3 regions of the Gordonia sp. C13 genome follow, and region 3 is predicted to be linked to each of the others. Evidence: predicted binding sites of a transcription regulator. Region 3 holds the regulator's gene; each other region holds the start of a gene.
What was found. Region 3 encodes LexA, which represses DNA repair genes until DNA is damaged. Its sites were predicted from a motif close to CGAACANNTGTTCG; they were not measured.

Region 1: the regulator LexA is predicted to act here: its motif matches at 1,959-1,972, upstream of M1L58_RS12505 (HNH endonuclease signature motif containing protein).
Region 2: the regulator LexA is predicted to act here: its motif matches at 2,135-2,148, upstream of M1L58_RS16020 (HNH endonuclease signature motif containing protein).

The regions. Positions count from the first base shown of each region.
Region 1 covers NZ_JALPSY010000013.1:58,809-62,909, reverse strand. The annotation lists gene dcd (dCTP deaminase) at 1-410, opposite strand, end outside; gene M1L58_RS12505 (HNH endonuclease signature motif containing protein) at 431-1,930, opposite strand; tRNA gene M1L58_RS12500 (tRNA-Gly) at 2,087-2,160, shown strand; gene M1L58_RS12495 (sodium:solute symporter family protein) at 2,618-3,940, shown strand.
Region 2 covers NZ_JALPSY010000021.1:15,891-19,991, forward strand. The annotation lists gene M1L58_RS16015 (DUF6928 family protein) at 1-327, shown strand, start outside; gene M1L58_RS16020 (HNH endonuclease signature motif containing protein) at 531-2,117, opposite strand; gene M1L58_RS16025 (DUF2537 domain-containing protein) at 2,500-2,799, opposite strand; gene M1L58_RS16030 (TrmH family RNA methyltransferase) at 2,796-3,650, opposite strand; gene M1L58_RS16035 (GNAT family N-acetyltransferase) at 3,793-4,101, shown strand, end outside.
Region 3 covers NZ_JALPSY010000001.1:291,598-295,698, forward strand. The annotation lists gene hrpA (ATP-dependent RNA helicase HrpA) at 1-635, shown strand, start outside; gene nrdR (transcriptional regulator NrdR) at 609-1,097, opposite strand; gene M1L58_RS01360 (LysM peptidoglycan-binding domain-containing protein) at 1,197-1,742, opposite strand; gene lexA (transcriptional repressor LexA) at 1,979-2,686, shown strand; gene M1L58_RS01370 (putative PEP-binding protein) at 2,664-4,101, opposite strand, start outside.

The DNA.
Region 1 (4,101 bases), on a different contig from region 3:
GGGAGGTTGGCGACGTTGGAGAGTTCCAGGGTGATGTGGCCGGAGAAGCCGGGGTCGATGAAGCCGGCGGTCGAGTGGGTGAGGAGGCCGAGGCGACCGAGCGACGACTTTCCTTCGAGGCGTCCGGCGAGGTCGTGGGGCAGGGTGCAGACCTCGAGGGTGGAGCCCAGCACGAACTCACCCGGGTGCAGCACGAACGGCTCGCCCTCTGTCGGTTCGACGAGGGTGGTGAGTTCGTCTTGACGTTGGGCCGGGTCGATGTGGGTGTACCGGGTGTTGTTGAACACGCGGAACAGACTGTCGAGCCGGACGTCGACGCTGGAGGGCTGGACGAGCGCAGGGTCGAATGGATCGATGGCGAGGCGCCCGTCAGCGATCTCGGAGCGGATGTCGCGGTCGGAAAGCAGCACGTGTCGAGGTTATCGAATGGTCAGGGTGGATCTGCGGCGGTATCCGACGGCCCCGCCTTCTCTGCCTCGACCCGCGTGCCGAACCGGCGTCGGCAGGCGTCGGCCCGCATCCGGCTGAGTACCTCGTCGGTGCGGTGAGCGCGGTTCACCCGTGGCGTCTGATCCGGATGTGATCGCGGCGGGTGCCAGACGACGCGACCTGCGTCGAGCCCGTCTGCCACGATGGTGGTCGCCCACTGGTCCTCGCGTGTGCCGACCGCCCGGTTGTGCGCACCGCATGTGGTGGTCAGGTTGTCGATGTCGGTGGTGCCGTTCTGGGCCGCCCACTCGATGACGTGATGGAGTTCGCAATCGAAAGACGAACGAGTGCAGCGTGGGCAGGTGCAGCCGCCGTCGCGGCCCACCGCGGCGATCCGCTGCGCTCGGGATGCCAGGCGTTTCGAGCGTCCGAGGTAGAGGACCTCGGCGGTGTTGTCTCGAAAGACCTCCAGGTGCTGCTGCGCTTCGGCGGCGAGTTCGACGGCGTCCTTGATCGGGAGCAGTGCGCCTGTCGCGGTGCGCGCGGGAGCTCCGGCACGCTCGCGGAGCGCTGACTCGGTGATCGTGACGATGACGTGCGGTGGCAGTCCGTGGTGAGAACCGCCGAGGGCACCGCCGTCGAGGACGCAGCGCAGCAGTGCGCTGAATGCGTCGTGGTTGCGTTTCTCGGTCGAGCGGTCGTCACGCTCGGCGGCTGCCGCGAGGGCTTCGGGGTCGGCCTTCGCCGGGTCTCCGATGGGTGACGACGGATCGTCGGGGTTGTTCATGCCCGGCGCTGCCCACACCGCCAGCACGACGTCGAGCATCGCCCGCGTCTTGGGGTCGAGCGTCGCCGTCAGTTTGGACATCAACTGGGCGTCCTGCGGCCCGAGCCGCATGCCCCTCATGCGTGCGCGGTCGCGGTCGTCGGTGAGAGTTCCGTCGGGGTCGAGGTGGGCGAGGATGCGTGCGCCGAGTTCGCGGAGCGAGGCCGGGTCGTACTCGCGGGCGTAATGGGCGAGCGTCGCCTCCGCGGCTTCGCGGTCTGCAGCGTCGACGCCGGCCGGGATCTTCCGCATCACCTCGACGATGACGTCGACATTTCTACCCGAGATACCGCCGTCGGCAACGCCTTTCGCGGTTTCCGGGAACCTCGGTTCGAGGGCTTCGCCCTGCATGTCGGGGAACTTGCCGATCGCCCACACACGGTTGAGGAGCCGGTTGGCCTCACCCCTGCGGTTGAGCACGCTGGTGACGAAGTTGGTCACCGTCTGGCAGCCGGCCTTGCGGTATGCGGAGCGCTCGTCGATGGCAACCATGTGGTCTGCGAAGAGTGACAGCATGCGACGCTCGGCGCGCTCATGCTCGATCGCGACCTCGAGCAGGTCGGTATCGGAGCAGGCTGTGGACGCCGTCTCGCTGATCTCGTCCAGCAGTGCGTGCAGACGCTCGTACTGGTCGAGAAGAAGTGGTTGTGGTGCAGATGGCTCGCCGAAAGCCATGATCAAACCCCCGTCATCATGGCTAACTCGAAACTATGTTCGAGTCTACGTGTGTCCCCGCAGGTGCGCAACCGTTCTGCGAAGAATTTTCGCGCCGCTCGCGGAGACCCCGACCCCGGTTTGCTAGGCTTTCGGTCGCGAGCCCAGCGCTCGCACGCCGATGTAGTTCAATGGCAGAACATCAGCTTCCCAAGCTGAATACGCGGGTTCGATTCCCGTCATCGGCTCCACAAGTACCGGTGCGCCTTCAGAAGGCGCCGCGCGTATCGCGAGCGACCAATTTGGCGCGCATGGCATTTCAGGCCTCCTTCGGTGTCCGACGTCATCCTGCATGCAGACTCGACTCTTCTCCGTCCGACTCGGCAGCCCCGGCGGACCAAAGCCGGTCCGCCGGCGACGATTCCCCTGGTAGACCCTGGACGTCCCTGCGAATCGATCTCTACCCGTTGCGGAGATGTATACAACCGGCTTGCGTGTTCAACGTGAGAGTGTTGCGTGTCCCACGGCCGTAACATGACGAAACACCCTCACGGACCCGTAATCAGGTTCTCCATCAGGGACTTAGCGTTCACCCCGCTCAACGTCGAGCGCAGGAGACCGTCGCACAACCAGCCCTCGGTGTACACAATCATCTCAATATCTAGGAAGAAGGCCACCGGATGGATTCAGTGTCCGTTCCTGGGCACGATGACTTTCACCGCCACCTACGTCTCCGCCCTGACCGTGATCGGTTTGGTCGGCTCGGCGAATGGCATGGGACTCGCGCTGGTTCCGTACACGTTCGTCGGCCTCGGTTGCGGATTGCTGTTCCTCGTACTCTTGTCCAGTCGGGTCCACCGGGCCGGCCGCACGTCAGAGAGCGTCCCCGAACTTCTCGGAAAGCGATACGGGGACAAGATTGTTCGTGTCACGTCGGCCGGAACCATCGTCATCGCCTATTTCGTGTACCTGATCGCCCAGCTCTTCGCGGTCGGCATCCTGCTCTCCACGACGATCGGTTTCAAGGTCTGGGCCGTGATCCTGGTGGTCGGCACCATCTTCGTGCTCTACACCCTCACCGGCGGTATGCAGGCCGTCGCCCGAACCGATGCCTACCAGCTCGTGGTGCTGGTCGCGGCGGTGCTGCTCACGCTCGTCCTCGTCGTCACCAAGGTCGGCAGCGACGGTTTGAGCTGGAGCGACGGCCCCGGCCTGTCGCAGTTCCTCGGCGGTCCGGTACCGAGCGCGATGCTCGCCTTCGGCTGGGGCCTCTCGTGGGGGCTCGGCGTCGCCTGCATGCCGAATTACCTGCAGCGCATCCTGTCCTGCCCGGACGTCCGGACCACGCGACTGGTTCTCGGCTGGGGCTCGGCCATCTCCTTCTGGCTGGTGAACGCGCCCATCCTGGTCATCGGCATCGGTATCGCGATCATCGACCCGACCATGACCGGCGACTCGGCACTACCGTCGTTCCTGCTCACGCACGGCGGCACGATCATCGCGGCTCTCGCCCTGACCGGCCTGATCTCCGCGGTGATGTCGACGACCGACTCGCTGCTCCACGTCATGGGCGTGTACTTCGGACGCGACATCCTCTGCACTCTGCGGAAGATCGATGATGACGCAACAGCATTGAAGCTCACCCGGATCTCCACCGGTGCGATCGGCGCGCTGGCCGTCGCCACGGCCACCTACATGTCGTTCAGTCCGCTGCCGCTGATCCTCACGTTCGCGTCCTACGCCGTTTCGCTACTCGCCGCCGGCCTGTTCGTCCCGCTCTTCATCGGCCTGCTCTGGCCGGGGGCGTCGAAGACCGGTGCCGTGGCGTCAATGGTTGTCGGCGTCATCGTGCTGATCGTGTTCGAGGTCCTGCGCAAACAGGGCGTCATCGAGCTTCACGGCATCGTTCCCACGTTGGTGTGCGCGATCATCGCGATGATCGTCGGATCGTGGTGGGACGGCCGCCGGGCCGTGTCGACGACACCGCAGTCCGATGAGGTGGAACAACCGGTCGCCGTTCCGACGGTGTGATCGACCCGCGGCCGGGCTGTCGTCTCGCAGAGAATGCGTCACGGCAGCCCGGCTGTGTCATGTGCCCACCCCGCCGTCCACAAACGTGAGATGCCGAGCGGAACATCATCAGCCGGCAACTCTCCCGGGACGGTTCGACGATCCGGGAGGAGGCCGTCGCC
Region 2 (4,101 bases), on a different contig from region 3:
CCGTTCTGGGGCGGCGAGTTCCCGCTCACCTACGCTGACGGCGTGCCGAACCAAGGTATGGCACTCCCCTTCCATCCGGCGCAGGTCGCCGAGGAGGCCAACCGGTCCTGGCTCGGGTTTCGCTACACCCATCCCCTCGCGCCGACGGACCTCGACCCGGCGGACATCACCGTCACCTGCTTCGCACTTCATCCCGCCGAATACGAGCCGACCGCCGACGATTTCGAAAACTATCGAAGAGCCACCGCCGCGCGCGGCTCGGAACGCAGCGCGCCCGAGGACACGCCCCGCAAGCGCGGACGGTTCCGGGAGTACTTCGGGTTCTAGGTCGAGGACGATCGCCGGTCACCCCCCACGCTCCCTGACGTGAGAGTGATTGCGTGCGTCACCTATCCGCTCCCCGACGTGAGAGTGATTGCGTGCGTCACCTATCCGCTCCCTGACGTGAGAGTGATTGCGTGCGTTACCCAGCTCCCTGAGGTGCGAGCGCAGCGAGCCTCGAAGGGCCGGCGACCATCCCTCGCGACTTCTCACCCATGCGGATATGCGGCGGCAAGCAGTAGTGAGGCGAGGGCGGCTTCGGCGTCGGAGGCGTTGCGTAGGTCGATGACCTCGCGTAGCTGAAGGCGTGTTTCATCGCCGGACTCCGGTTCGGGTCCGTGGATTTCGTCGCGCACCTGTTGGAGGTGTTCGGCGAACCGGCGGGGTAGGTCGGGTCGCCGGTTGATGCGTTCAGGATTCGGGGGTGCGCCGGGTTCGGCGTTGAGTCGCCAGGCGCAGCGTCCTTCGTCGGGGCCTTCACGCACCATGCGGGTGGTGTAGCCGCCGGGTTGGTTGCTGACCATGCGGTTGTGTTTCGGGCACGCCGGTGCGAGGTCGGTGATGTCGGTGAGGCCACCGTCGGCCCAACCGAGTTGGGCGTGATGCATCTCGACGTGTGCGGCGGCGAGGTCGCAGCCTGGGGTGGAGCAGCTTTCGCCGTCGGGTCGGGCGAAAGAGACGAGGCGTTGTTCGCGGGTGGCCAGGCGTTTGCCGCGTCCGAAGTACAGCGGGACGGCGGTGGCGTCTTTGAATACCGCCAACCAGGGTTGGGCATTGTCAGCCATGTTGATGAGCTCGGGGATGGGGATCAGGGTGCCGGTGGCGGTGGTGGCGAACCCGGCTTCGCGGACCAGGTCGTTGAGGTCGGCTTTGATGATCAGTTGGGTCGGTAACCCGCGGTGACTCTTACCCAGGAGACCGTCCTCGAAAACAGCCTTGAGCAGTGCGTTGAACGCGTCGTGATTCAGCTGGGCGGGGGTGCGGTCATCGCGTTCGGCCGCAGCAGCGACGGCTTCGGGGTCGGCGTCTTCGATCGAGCCGCGCGGGGAGTGGGGGTCGTCGGGGTTGTTCATGCCGGGTGTGGCCCACACAGCAAGCAGCATGGTGACCCGGGCGAGAAGCTCTGGAGTCAGGTTGGCGGTCATTTTGGCGGTGCCGTCGGCGCGTTGGCGGTGGACCGACAGGTTGCGGCGGCGTTTGCGGTCGGTGTCGTCGGCGAGTGTGCCGTCGGGATCGAGGTGGGCGAGTAGGCGTGCGCCGAGGGCGGTGATGTCGGCGGGGGTGTGGTCGACGGCGATCTCGGCCATTTGTCGTTCGGCGGCGACTTTCACGTCGTGGTCGACGGCGTGCGGAATCTGCTCGAGCACCTCGACGACCGCTCGCACGTGCGCGGGTCCGACGCGGCCACCGGCGAATGCCTCGGCCAGGGCGGGATGTTGAGGTGGCAGTTGCTCGCCGGTGTGGCTGGGAAAGCTTGCGGTGGCCGACATTTGGTTGCGGCGTCGGATCGGTTCGGCGACGCGCAAACGGTGAGTCATGAACTGGATGACGCTGCGGTGGCCGGTCTTGTGGGGGAGGTCTCGTTCGGTGGCTTCGACGATCTGGCGGTCACCGGCGAAACTCAGTCGCGCGATGGCACGTTCGGTTTCGGCAGCGACGTCGACGAGTTCGGAATCGGAGCACTGCGTCAGATCGGCGGTCTGCAGTTCGGCGGTGATCCGGTGCAGTTCCTGCACGAGTTCACAAGCGCGCGAAACCGGGGCATCGGACTGCGAGATCTCGGTCAAGACGGTCACCCCCCGATGCCGTTGTGCGAATGTATGTTCGACTGTACTCCGAAACTTGTTGCTGCGCAATGATTGCCGAAATCATCGCCATCGCCGGGGTTGTCGGTGGCATCTGGTATTGGACGTTGGCGGTTGTCTCTTCGATACGCTCGCAAGCTCGCTACTCAGGGAGCAGAACCACCGCCCGGCACGCTCGCTACCCAGAGAGCAGAACCACCGCCCGGCACGCTCGCTACTCAGGGAGCAGAACGACCGCTCGGCACGCTCCCTACTCAGGGAGCAGAACCACCGCCCGGCACGCTCGCTACTCAGGGAGCAGAACCACCGCCCGGCACGCTCCCTACTCAGGGAGCAGAACCACCGCCCGCTAACTAGCCAGGGAGCAGAACGGTCAGCGGCCCATGATCAACAGCGCGATCGATGAGGTGACCCCGGCGAGAAAGCCGATGAGAAGGCCCCACACGATCCAGCGCCAGACGTAGCGATACCGGAACTCCCAGAGAGTCCAGCCGAGGCCGCCGGCGACGATGAGCACTGCCGCGATGCCGAGGAACTTGAGGATGCCGCCGATGAGTTCGTAGATCCCGACGAGCACGAAGGCGCCGAAGAGCGCACACACCGAAGACACGATGATCCCGAGTGCCCAGGGCGTGGGCTCCGCGGTCCGATCGAACGGTTCGGGGGTGTTCACTCCCCCATCGTGCCCGACCGGACGCGTTCGTAAAACGCTACGGCCGCGGCAGTCGCGACGTTGAGCGAATCGGTTCCGCGACTCATCGGGATACGGGCCTTCACATCCGTCGCCGCCATCGCCGACGCGGTGAGACCCGGCCCCTCGGCGCCCACGAGGAACCCGACCTTTTCCGCGTCGACCGCCTCGGCGAGCGTCACGGCGTCGGGATCGGGGGTCATCGAGACGAGACGGAAGTCGCGTGAACGCAGTTCGTCCAGACCGCGCGGCCACTCGTCGAACTTCGCGAAGGGCACCAGCAGGGCGTGACCCATCGAAACCCGTACGCAACGCCGGTACAGCGGGTCAGCGCAGCCCTGACCGAACAGGACGGCGTCGACGCCGAGGCCGGCGGCATTGCGGAAGATCGAGCCGATGTTCTCGTGGTCGTTGACGCCTTCGAGGATCGCGACGGTGCGCGCGGTCTCTAGGATGTCGGGCACCGACAGCACCTCGGGCCGTCGCGCGACGGCGAGGACACCGCGGTTGAGGTGGAACCCGACGATCTCGGCCATCACCTCGGCCGAGGCGCGGAAGAACGGGACACCCGACAGCGACGGGTCGCGCAGATCGTCGTCGAGTTCCTCGAGGCGCTTGTCGACGCCGAGGAAGGCGTGGGCCGAGAATCGCGACGCGATCATGCGCTGCGCGACGAGCACACCCTCCGCGATCACCAGGCCGCGTCCCGGCCGACCGCCGGGCAGAACCGGGAGGTCGGGTCGGCGGTCCACCGAGTTGAGGTCTCGGAAGTCCTCGACCCTGGGATCCTGCGAGTCGTCGATGTCGATCACTTCCACTGCGAGCCCGGGCACCGCAACAGTGTGCCACCCGGCACCGCCGTGACCTCGATACGGTCCTCGGCTGACGCCTCGGACCTACTCGGCCGGCAGGTTGACACCGGAGTACAAGACCCAATGAGTGCCCGAGACGCGGCGATGTGAAAACGTTGAGGACGTGACCAACAGCGGCTCGACACCTCAGTCACGTCTGTCCCTCCAGCGCGCCACCGACGCCGACTGGGACGACATCATCACCACGGATGCCCGCGCATTCGCGATGCGCAATCCGCTGCCCGACGACGAGCGCGCCGACCTTCGCGGCAAGGTCGCCGACGACGACATCGTCCTGGTGCGCGACACCGGCCTGCCGTCGAAGCCCCTTGTCGGGGTGTCGATGTTCTACCGGATGTCGATGTCGCTGCCCGGCGCGGGTGTCGCCGACGCCGCCGGCCTGTCATGGGTCTCGGTGGCCTCGACGCATCGT
Region 3 (4,101 bases):
TCGGCGCCGCCGGCCGACTCGCGTTGAGTCAGAGCCCCTACCCGGACCTCGATGCGCTGCTGGCCGACTGCACACGCCGCGCCATCCGCGATGTGGTGGCCGGCCTCGACGCCGGCACGCTGTCCGCGGTGCGCTCACCCGAGGCGTTCCGCGCACTCACGGAGAAACTGCGGCCACGGATCTCCGAAGCGGCACCCGAATACTTCTCTCTCGCCGTCGAATCCCTCGGCTGGGTGGCGCCGGTGCGCGCCGCGATCGACCGTCATGCCGGTTCGCTCGCAGCCGACGACGTCGCCGAACAACTCGACAATCTCGTCTTCGACGGCTTCATCGCCGCCACCGCACGACGACATCTGGAGAACGTGCCGCGCTATCTCGCGGCGGCCGAAGCCCGGTTGACGGCACTGCCCGCATCCGCGGCCCGGGACCAGGCCGGAGTGGCCGTCGTCGACCGGGTGACCGAGCGGTGGGCCCAGCGACTGACGCAGGTCCCCGAGCACCGGAAGGCCTACGTCAACGACGAGGCTCAGTGGCTTGTCGAGGAACTGCGGGTGGGATTGTTCGCCGAACGACTCGGCACCGCGTACCCGGTGTCGGAGAAGCGGGTCCTACGAACTCTGGACCGACTCGGCTGAGGCCTTGCCGGACTCGGACGACGCCGAACGCAGATCGTCGATCTCGCGCTGGAAGTCCTCGACGGAGTCGAACGAGCGATACACCGACGCGAAGCGCAGGTAGGCGACCTCGTCGAGGTCGCGCAGCGGCTTGAGGATCGCGAGTCCGACCTCGTTGCTGGGGATCTCGGCCGATCCACTGGCACGCACCGTGTCCTCGACCTGCTGGGCCAGCTGGGCCAGCGCGTCCTCGGCGACGTGGCGTCCCTGGCATGCGCGCCGGACGCCCCTCATCACCTTCTCGCGACTGAACGGTTCGGTGACACCGTTGCGTTTGACCACCGCGAGCACTGCGCTCTCCACGGTCGAGAAGCGTCGCCCACACTCCACGCAGGAGCGGCGGCGCCGGATGGCCTGCCCCTCATCAGCGACACGCGAGTCGATGACCTTGGTGTCGTCGTTCTTGCAGAAGGGGCAGCGCATCGTATCCTCACGCAGGTCACGGGACACTCTGATGCAGCCGGGCCGCATGCCAGGCCGGTAGTCGGCCGGTCCCTGTGACATCGAGGATACCGCCCGCGTTCAGTGGTACCGGGGGGCGAGGAGCGGCTGGCCGACGCGCAGGCCGCTCGACGGGAGGTCGTTCAGCTGGACGATCTCGTCGACAACTGCCTCACGGGGCATCTCGGGGGCGACACGAGATGCGATGGTGCTCAGCGAGTCACCCGAGCGCACATGCACGACCTCGGTGCCGACCGAGGACGGCGTGACCGTGGCGGCATAGTTCTGGCCGACGACCGCGATGACCCAGACGGCCAGCGCGAGTCCGACGCCGGCGAGGATGGCCGTCGCCGTGCGCCGGCGCCGGCGGATGACCGCCGAGGGGGCGGTCTGCGCGGGACGCGAGGCCGGCACGACCGGTCCACGACCGCGCAGACCGACCGGCGAGGCGCACTGCGTGGAGGCGATCCGGCGGACCCGGACCGCAGACTCCGGTACCGGGCGACCGTCGACGGGACGGCGCCCGTCGACGGGACGGCGCCCGTCGCCGCGGCGCATCGGGCGCTGCAGGACGTCGCCATGAACATCGTCGAAGTGGACGGGGTCGATGAGAGTGGCGGTGCGCATGGTGCCCTCCGTGTTTCCGGTCGAACCGTGTTCGTGCGGACCGCGTCGTCCGTGTTCGAACTGTTCGAGTGTCGATCATCTGTTCGATGAACTGATGTTCGATTTGTAGCACGGCACTCCGACAATTGTCTCGCAACACGTCGAACAAATGTTTGATGCGGTCGGCGATCTCGGCTACGCTCGTCGAGAAGAGAAGCGATCTACCAGCACGTTCGGAAATCGAGAGGAACCCGATCATGAGCGATGACGGCGGTAAGCGCACCGGAGCGCGGGGCGCCGACGAGCCCGTCACCCCGGCAGACATGGCGGCGGCCGAGGCCTCGCTGACGCCGCGGCAGCGCGGAGTTCTCGAGGTGATCCGCAAATCCGTGCGCGAGCGCGGTTACCCGCCGAGCATCCGCGAGATCGGTGACGAGGTGGGTCTCACCTCGACCTCATCCGTTGCCCATCAGCTGCGGACACTCGAGCGCAAGGGCCTCCTGAAGCGCGATGCGAACCGTCCGCGGGCGGTCAACATCGCGCCGAGCGAGCCGCCGACGCCCACCTCGCCGGACGGCAGCGCGCTACCCGAGCCCACCTTCGTGCCGGTGCTCGGCCGGATCGCCGCAGGCGGCCCGATCCTCGCCGAGGAAGCCGTCGAGGACGTCTTCCCGCTCCCCCGCGAACTCGTGGGTGAGGGCTCGCTGTTCCTGCTGAAGGTGGTCGGCGAGTCGATGATCGACGCGGCGATCTGCGACGGCGACTGGGTGGTCGTCCGCCAGCAGAACGTGGCCGACAACGGCGACATCGTGGCCGCCATGATCGACGGCGAGGCCACGGTGAAGACCTTCAAACGCCAGAAGGGTCACGTCTGGCTGATGCCGCACAACGAGTTGTTCGACCCGATCCCGGGCGACGAGGCCGTCATCCTCGGCAAGGTCGTCACCGTGATGCGGCGGATCTGACCTCGTCACTCTCGAGTACCGCGGCGGCAGCCGCGCGAGCCGCAGCCGGATCGGCGGTGGCCAGCGCGGCTGCCGCCGCGTTCTCGCAGGTGGCCAGGGTGACCCCGCCGAGCTGCGCCCCGACCGCGGCAGCCGCGACGGGAGCGCTCGACAGCGAGGTGACCCCGAGCCCGACGAGTACGCAGGCAAGGTAGGGATCTGCTGCGGCCTCGCCGCAGACGCCCACCGGTTTGCCCTGCTCGCGTCCGGCCCGCGCGACCGTCGCGATGAGGTGCAGGACGGCCGGCTGCCACGGATCGGTCAGCGATGCGAGGTCGGCGGACATCCGGTCGGCGGCCATCGTGTACTGCGTGAGGTCGTTGGTGCCGATCGAGACGAAGTCCACCTCGGCCAGGATCGCCGGGGCGAGGATCGCCGCGGCGGGGACCTCGATCATCACACCGGCCACCAGTCCGCGCTTGCGCACCTGCGCGGCGAACGCCGCCGCCTCGGCCGGTGACGCGATCATCGGCGCCATGACCCAGGGACTCGACTCGGAACCCTCGGCGGCGCGCGCGATCGCGTCGAGCTGGTGTTCACGGATCTCCGGGTGCGCCAAGGCGATCCGGTCGCCGCGCACACCGAGCGCCGGGTTGGCCTCCTCGGGCTGGTTCACAAAGCGCAGCGGCTTGTCCGAGCCGGCATCGAGGGTGCGGATGACGACCTTGCGGCCCCCGAAGGCGTCGAGGACCGCGCGATAGATGTCCGCCTGCTCCTCGACCGACGGTTCGTCGGCGCGTTCGAGGAAGGCCAGTTCGGTTCGGAACAGTCCCACGCCCTCCACCGGATGATCGGTGGCCGCACGGGCCGACGACCCGTCGGCGACGTTGGCCAGGATCGCCACCTCCACGCCGTCGGCGGTACGACCCGGGCCGGACCAGTCGGCCACGCGGGCGGCATGGCGCGCGTACTCTTCGACCCGTGCGCGGGCGGCGGCGTCGTCGGGCTCGACGACGATCTCGCCGGTGGCGCCGTCGACGAGTACCGCTGTGCCGGAACCGATCTCGTCGAGTCCGGACACTGCGACGACGCAGGGGATACCGAGCTGGCGGGCGATGATCGCGGTGTGGCTGGTGGGCCCGCCCAGTCGCGTCACGAGCGCGATCGTGGTCGCGGGATCGAGTCCCGCGGTGTCGGCGGGCGCGAGGTCGTCGGCCAGGAGGATCGACGGCACGTCCGGCGTCGGCACACCGGGTTCGGGCAGGCCCAGGAGCTCGGCGAGCACGCGGTCGCGAACGTCGTTGAGATCGGTGACGCGCTCGGCCATCAGCCCGCCGAGCTTGGTGAACACCGCGGCGAACTGCTCGGTGGCGGCGACGGCCGCCGATGGCGCCGAGGCACCCTTGGCGATCAGTCCCGACGCCGCACCGATCCAA